DNA from 2 places in the Streptomyces viridosporus T7A genome. Region 1 is predicted to be linked to the other one. Evidence: riboswitches for the same ligand, from Rfam matches in the RefSeq annotation. Region 1 holds a riboswitch; the other holds the start of a gene.
What was found. Region 1 has a riboswitch for cyclic di-AMP ahead of CP969_RS07290 (C40 family peptidase). Riboswitches for the same ligand answer to the same signal wherever they lie in the genome.
Positions count from the first base shown of each region.

Region 2: linked by a shared signal. The riboswitch ahead of CP969_RS22685 (transglycosylase SLT domain-containing protein) and the one ahead of CP969_RS07290 (C40 family peptidase) in region 1 are both predicted to bind cyclic di-AMP.

Region 1 is NZ_CP023700.1:1,549,836-1,553,716, reverse strand. Features, by position in the region: gene CP969_RS07300 (helix-turn-helix domain-containing protein) at 1-714, opposite strand, end outside; gene CP969_RS07295 (ATP-binding protein) at 926-1,411, shown strand; gene CP969_RS07290 (C40 family peptidase) at 1,816-2,289, opposite strand; cyclic di-AMP (ydaO/yuaA leader) riboswitch at 2,293-2,496, opposite strand; gene CP969_RS07285 (hypothetical protein) at 2,832-3,140, opposite strand; gene CP969_RS07280 (ATP-dependent Clp protease proteolytic subunit) at 3,148-3,783, opposite strand.
Region 2 is NZ_CP023700.1:4,879,087-4,882,967, reverse strand. Features, by position in the region: gene CP969_RS22695 (LolA family protein) at 1-1, opposite strand, end outside; gene CP969_RS22690 (polyprenyl synthetase family protein) at 273-1,283, opposite strand; cyclic di-AMP (ydaO/yuaA leader) riboswitch at 1,885-2,049, shown strand; gene CP969_RS22685 (transglycosylase SLT domain-containing protein) at 2,053-2,550, shown strand; gene CP969_RS22680 (HAD family hydrolase) at 2,514-3,386, opposite strand; gene CP969_RS22675 (GNAT family N-acetyltransferase) at 3,577-3,881, shown strand, end outside.

The DNA.
Region 1 (3,881 bases):
AACCACGTCCAGATCAGAAGTGCGCAAAAATGAGAAAATGACGAAAGGGCCGGTGACACCGATGTGCGCCCCCGCGCTGAACGGCAGGACCTGCAACCGCACCTGGGGCAGCCGGGCCGCCTCGACCAGCCGCGCCAGCTGGCGGGTCATCACGCCGGGGCCCCCGACCTCCCGGCGCAGCACCGCCTCGTCCAGGACCGCGCTCAACTCCAGCGGAGGGTCCGCCCGCAGCACGTCCTGCCGGGCCAACCGCACCTCCACCAGGGCGTCCAGCCGCTCCTCCGAAGCGCCCTCCAGCGCGGCCTGGGTCACCGCCCGCGCGTACTCCGGCGTCTGCAGCAGCCCGGGGATCACCGTGGTCTCCAGGGTGCGCATCGCGCTCGCCTGGGACTCCAGGCTGATGAAGTCCCGGTAGGTCGGCGGCAGGACGCCGCGGTAGGCGTGCCACCAGTGGTGACGGCCGTCGCCGTCACCGGAACCCGACAGCATCAGCAGCAGTTCCCGCAGCTGCGGATCGGTCACGCCGTAGGCGTCGAGCAGCGAGCGGACATCGGCCGGTTTCACTCCGCTCGTGCCGGTCTCGATGCGGCTCACCTTCGACTGGTGCCAGCCCACCAGCCGGGCCGCCTCGCCGCTGGTGAGCCCCGCCGAAGCGCGCAGCGTGCGCAGTTCGGCGCCCAGTTTCCGGCGGCGCACCGCGGGACCGTGCTGCATGGACTCTCCTTACTCCTTCCGAGCCGCCCGGATACGGTCTTCCGTCGCAGGGTTCACCGCTTCGGGCGACAGATATATGCATATCTTGGTGGATCGCCGCCCCGCGCCGTGCGGTGATGGCACTCTGGCGGCGAAGCACCAGTGCGGGACCGTACTCGAACCATCCCCTCCGTGTCGGACTGCGCTCCCGTGGGAAAGGGACGACATCGCCATGGCAGACCATCTGGAAGCATCCGTCACTCTGCCGAGCGATCCCGCCTCGGTCTCCGCGGCCCGTGCCCATGTGAGGGACGTGCTGGCGGAGTGGGGCATGCCGGCGGACGCGGACGTGTCCGACACCGTCCGGCTGATCGTCTCCGAACTCGCCACCAACGCCGTGCAGCACACCTTCGGGCAGTCGCCCACCTTCACGGTGGACATGGTCCTCGACCGCGACGAGCGGCTGCACGTCGGTGTCACCGACAGCCATCCGCGTTTCCCCAAACGGCTGCCCGCCGCGGTGCAGCAGGACAACGGCCGCGGACTGGTCATCATCCGCTGCCTGACCGCGGAATGCGGGGGGAGGCTCAGAATCCGCCCCACGCGTGAGGGGGGCAAGACCGTCTCCGTCGAACTGCCGTGGACCCTGCCTCCCGCCGCGGAACCCACCGCGGAGCCTGCCGCGGAGCCGGTCACGACGGGTCGGCAGGAACCGTAGGGGCCGTCACGGCGAGGGGACGGTCGGCGAGGTGCCGGCGCAAGGGCCCGGACGGGCCGCGGCCGATCCGGCGGGGCCACACGGCGCCGTGGGCCGGTGTTCCGCCCCGGAGGCACCGGTTGTGTGGTTCCGGGATCGTGCGCCGCGCCGTGCCGGGCGAGCCGGGGCGTGAGGTGAACGCGAGCGGCAGCGGGAAGGCGAGGAGGATCCGTACGCCCGCCCGGGTGACCCGCGGTTCTGGAACGGCCCGGCGAAGTCTCGGCCGGCTCGTCGCGGCGGGGTCCCGTCGCGTGCGGGGGCGATGCCGGCCCGTACGGTGACGGGCGAGGTGACGGGCGACCGGCTGAGGCCGCGTCACGCCCGGTGGGGCGGCGGTGCGTCGGGGCACCGCCGCCCCCGGCGGATCACTTGACCCGGCCGTACCAGACGCTGCTGGTCCAGATCTTCTGCAGGCGCACCACGTCCCCGGTCTTCGGGGCGTGCCAGATCTTGCCGTTGCCCGCGTAGATGCCGACGTGGTAGATGCTGCGGCCCGAGTGGAAGAACACCAGGTCACCGGCCTTGCGGTTCTTGGCGGAGATGTGGCTCGTCTTGTTGTACTGCTGTGCGGCGGTGCGCGGCAGTGTCTTGCCCGCCTTCTTGAACGAGTACAGGGTGAGCCCGGAGCAGTCGAACCGGGACGGTCCGGTGGCGCCCCACTGGTACGGCGCTCCCTTCTTGGAAGCGGCGACGTTCAGAGCCTTGGTGGCCGTGCTCGCGGCGGCCGCGTCCGAGGCGGCTCCCGGGACCACGATCGAGCCGCCCACGGCGGCCAGGGTGAGGGCCGAGGCCGTGCCGGCCCGGGCCATGAGAGACGGGACACGATTGAGCGCAGTCATGCGCAACCCTTCGTCAGCCGCCTGTGAAGGATGACCTGTCGGATTCGGGCTGGCGAAGTGGCCCGGCCGCACACGTGCGGCTTCACCCCAAGGGCTGCTCGGAACTGGCGTTCCGGCGACCCGTCGTGCTTGGGTCCTCCACTCCTGCCGATCCACTCCTTGTCGACCGGTCATCCGGGCGGCGGCAGGATTCGGCGTCCGCCCGGATCGCCCCGCCGCGGCGGCGGGGTCTTGTCGTCAGTCAGGGATCTTGTCCCATGCCCGGCCCGAAATCCCAACTGAACCGGGGATTTGTGTTGTTACTCACCACTCATCCGTTCGGGTGGACAGTCTCCTGTTCGGTTCGCTGTCAAGAGCCCCGAAAGGCCTCGGACCAGCGTCGGAATGCTCAATTCCGCCCACTGGCCCCGCGTGTTGCGCAACTTCGGCGCCCCGAAAAAAGCAGGTGCATCTACGCCGGATGGGGGTAAGCCGTTTGGTCCGTTTCGGCTCCGGTCCGGACGCGCCCTCGCCGGGGACGGCCGCCCGGACCGGGGTGGGCGTCAACTGCCCGGGGTCGGCGGCAGGATGAGCCGGGCCGTGCGCCGTTCGCCGTCCAGCACCCGCAGGGCCCGGCCCAGCGTGGCGGAGTGCAGTTCGGTCTCGCCGCGCCGGTGCATCACGGTCAGCGCGTCGCGCAGCGCGACGGCCTTGCCGACCAGTGCCTGCGCGGCGCGCAGGCCGCGGTAGGTGTCACCGTCCGAGGCGGGGTTGATGCGGCCGAGCAGGTCGACGACCTCGAGGTAACGGTCGATCAACTCGGCCTCCGCGCGGGTCAGCGCGGGCAGCGGAGGGAGTTCCGGGGGCAGCATCGACGGCTCACCTCGCGTCGTCGGCGGGGTGCCCGCCCCTGCGGTCGGGCACGATCCGGTCCGCCAGGCCGTGGTCCACCGCCGCCCGTGCGTCGAGGACAGTGTCCCGCTCGAGGTCCGCCCGGGCCTGCTCCGGGGTGCGGCCCGCGTGCCGGACGAGCATGTCCTCCATCCGGGACCGGATGCGGCCCAGCTCCTCGGCCCGGGCCGCGAGGTCGCTCGCCCGGCCCTCCAGCGGCCCGGACGGATCGGGCTGACGGAGCACCAGGCGGGCGCCGGGCAGCACGCACCGCTTGCCCGGGGTGCCGGCGGCGAGCAGCAGCGCGGCGGTCCCCTCGGCCCGGCCGAGGCAGACCGTCTCCACGTCGCAGGAGACGAAGCGCAGCGTGTCGTAGATCGTCGACATGGCGTGGAACGAGCCGCCCGGGGAGTTGACGTAGAGCGAGATGTCCCGGTCCGGGGCCCGGTGCTCCAGGTACAGGAACTGGGCCATCACGTCGTTCGCGGAGGTCTCGTCGATCGGGGTGCCGAGAAGGACGATCCGCTCCTGGAGCAGCTTGGCGTACGGATCCGTCGTCCGGTGCCCGGACGCCGTGCGTTCGGTGAGCTCGGGCAGGACGTGGCGGGCGGACGGTCGGGTCATGCGAACCCCTCCTGTGGCAGGGCGCGGCCGTTTCCGGCGCACGCGTCGCAGGCGCTGTGGCTTCTGTAAAAAATGTACAGGATGTACGTGACGTTATG
Region 2 (3,881 bases), 3.3 Mb from region 1:
TGTGTGCCCTACCTCCGTGGTCGGCGGCGGCTTCCGTCTCGTGTCCTCGCACCAGTCTCCCCCTGAGCCGCCATTCTCACCCGAATCGGTGAGGAGTGGTGATGTCCGTCGTGGTCCATCCGACCAAATCCGGCGGGCGGATGCGTCAGACCGCGGGCTCAACTCCGTGTACTGCTGCGGTATGACACGGCGGGCGGTCCCCTCCCCCGACCAGTAGGGGGCGACCCCGGGAGCGACGGCGGACCGGGCCCGGTCGTGCCGTCGCCGGCGGCTCAGCCCGCCCGGTGCACCACCGCGTCGCACAGCTCCACCAGCGCCGCCTTCGCGTCGCACTCCGGCAGCGGGGCCAGCGCCGCGCGGGCCTCCTCGGCGTAGCGCACGGTGTCCCGGCGGGCCTGCTCCAGGGCCGGGTGGGCGCGCAGCAGCCGCAGCGCCTCGGCGTGCCGGGCGTCGTCGGTGAGGTCGGAGTCGAGCAGCTCGCACAGGGCGACGTCCTCGGCCAGCCCCAGCCGGGCCGCCCGCTCGCGCAGCCGCAGCACGGGCAGCGTGGCGATGCCCTCGCGCAGGTCCGTGCCGGGGGTCTTGCCGGACTCGTGGGAGTCGGAGGCGATGTCCAGGACGTCGTCGGCGAGCTGGAAGGCGACGCCGAGCCGCTCACCGTACTGGGTGAGCACGTCCACGACCGTCTCGTCGGTGCCGGACATCATCGCGCCGAACCGGCAGGAGACCGCGACCAGCGAGCCGGTCTTGCCGCCGAGCACGTCCAGGTAGTGGTCGACCGGGTCCCGGCCGTCCTGCGGTCCCGCGGTCTCCAGGATCTGCCCGGTGACCAGCCGCTCGAACGCCTCGGCCTGCACCCGCACCGCCTCCGGGCCGAGGTCGGCCAGGATGTGCGAGGCCCGCGAGAAGAGGAAGTCGCCGGTGAGGACCGCGACGGAGTTGTCCCAGCGGGCGTTCGCGCTGGCCACGCCGCGCCGCACCTCGGCCTCGTCCATGACGTCGTCGTGGTACAGCGTGGCCAGGTGGGTCAGCTCCACGACCACGGCCGACGGCACGACGCCGGGCGCGTAGGGGTCGCCGAACTGGGCGGAGAGCATCACGAGCAGCGGGCGGAAGCGCTTGCCACCGGCCCGCACCAGGTGCTGGGCGGCCTCCGTGATGAAGGGCACCTCACTCTTGGTGGCCTCGAGCAGCCCCTCCTCGACAGCCGTCAATCCGGCCTGGACATCGGCTTCCAGAGCCTGGTCCCGCACGCTCAGCCCGAACGGCCCGACGACGGTCACGAGGGGTCTCCTGTCTGCTGGTGTCTGGTGGCGGTTACACGGTTTGTCGATAGGTCGCTGCCCTCACTCGAGTCAGCGTATCCGGTCATGTTTCGATCACCGCCAGCGCCCGGCGTTACAGGACGGGCGGTACGAGATCGAAACCGACGGATTTTTGATCGTTTGATCACCACGGACATTCATCGTCTTTCCCGGGCAGAGTCGTCCACGCCCCGGACCGTGCTCCGGGCCACATTCCGGGCCGCATTCCGGGCCGCGCCCCGTCCTGTCCGCCACTCCCCCATCCTGCCGCCCCCGGTGCCCGATTTGCCGTAATCGGCAAGCGAATTCCCCTTTGCGCGAAATGCGGCTCGGCCGTCCGGCCCGTGAGGTCGGTCACGCGCCGCGCACCCGTCCGCCCCTCCGGCGGCACCGGCGTCCTCCCTTTGCCCGCAACCGAGTTGAGCCTTGGCGCCCGCAAAGGATCAACCGCACCAAAACGCCCCACACAAGATCAAACGGCTCGTTCTGTGGCGTCCGCACTTGTTCCCGGCATGTGCTCTCGCATACGTTCCCGGCCTGTCGGGCGGACGCCGAATCCTGCCACCGCCCGCACCCACCGACGACGAACTCACTCACGCACGGCAGGAGCGGGGGACCCAGGTAAGTCGCCGGGCCGGCCACACGCCGGAACGGCTAGGGGTGAAGCCATGCCCGCAGGGGCACGGCCGGGCACTCTCCCGCCCGAACCCGACAGCTCACCTCGCAGGCGTAGGAGAGGAACCCAGACATGCCTGCATCCGGTCAGCTCCGCCGCTTCGGCAGCCGCCGCCTCGCCCGCTCCCTCGCCGTCACCGGCATCGCCGCGATCGCCCTCCCGCTGTTCGGCGCGACCAACGCCTCCGCGGCCACCACGCCGTCCGCCGCGCCCGCCGCAGCCACGACCGCCGCCTCCACGACGACGTACGCGAACAACCTCGACGGCTGGATCCGCGAGTCGCTGTCGATCATGGCGCAGCACGGCATCCCGGGCTCCTACGAGGGCATCCACCGCAACGTCATGCGCGAGTCCTCCGGCAACCCCAACGCCGTCAACCTCTGGGACTCCAACGCGGCCAAGGGCACCCCGTCGAAGGGCCTGCTGCAGGTCATCGACCCGACCTTCCGGGCGTACCACGTGCCCGGCACCACCTTCGACCCGTACGACCCGGTCGCGAACATCACGGCGGCCTGCAACTACGCCGCCGACCGCTACGGCTCGATCGACAACGTCTTCGGCGCGTACTGAGCCGTCCGCTGACGGCCGAGCACGGCCGCCCCACCGAACAGTCGCTCGAGGACGACGGCCACGCCGTCGTCCTCGTTCGACGTGGTGACCTCGTCGGCCACCGCCTTCAGCTCGGGATGGGCGTTGGCCATGGCGACGCCGTGGGCCGCCCAGCCGAACATGGGGACGTCGTTCGGCATGTCGCCGAACGCGACGGTCCGCTCCGGACCCAGCCCCAGGTGGTCGGCGGCCAGCGCCAGCCCGGTCGCCTTGGTGACCCCGCACGGCTGGAGCTCCACGGTCCCCGGCCCCGACATGGTGACGGTGGCCAGGGAACCGACCACCGCGCGCGCCGCCGCCGCCAGCGCGTCGTCGGACAGGTCGGGGTGGCGCAGCAGCACCTTGCTGATCGGCCGGTCCCACAGCTCGCTGCGCCGCTCGACCCGCACGGCGGGGAGCGTGGGGTGCGGCATCACGTAGCCGGGCTCGATCAGGGTCAGCCCGTCGACGCCGTCCTGGTCGACCGCGGCGTACACCTCGCCCAGCTCGGCCTCGATCTTGCCGAGCGCGGTCTCCGCCAGCTCCCGGTCCAGCGTGACGGACCACAGCAGCCGGTCCGCGTCGGCGTCGTACACCTGTGCGCCCTGTCCGCACACCGCGAGCCCCGTGCCGCCGAGGTCCTCCAGGAGCGACCGCACCCGGGGGGCCGGGCGCCCCGTCACCACGAGGTGCCGGGCGCCGGCCTGCGCCACCCGCGCGAGCGCGGCGAGGGACCGGTCGGAGAGGGTGTCGTCACTGCGCAGCAGCGTCCCGTCCAGGTCGGTGGCGACGAGTGAGAATGCGGTGGGTGCGGCCATGATCAGAGAATACGGACCGCGCGCCTACTCGATTCACCACGCCCGCGGCCGCCCCCGCCCCGCCGGTGCCGGGTGGCGTCCGGTTGAAGGCCTCTGCACCGTTTGGCGACAACATGCTCCGCTCTCTACCGTCCGCGTGGTCCCGGGCGGTACCTTCCAAGTGTCCGGGGGGACTTGATCGGGGGGTCAGGTGAGCAGTGGACGCGTGCGCGTGCTGAGGCCCGAGGAGCTCGGCGAGGGGGAGCGGGAGCGCTGGCGGGAACTGCGCGCCGCGACGGACGCACCGCGCAGCCCTTTCATGGAACCGGAGTTCACCGTCGCCGTGGGCCGGTTGCGGCCGCGGGCCGGGGTCGCGGTGCTGTACGACGGAGCGGAACCGGCGGGCTTCCTGCCGTACGAGCGGGGCGCGTGGGGGCAGGGCCGGGCCATCGGGTTCGGGGTGTCGGACTGCCAGGGCGCGGTCCTCGGCCCCGGCCACGGCCTGGAGACGGGCGA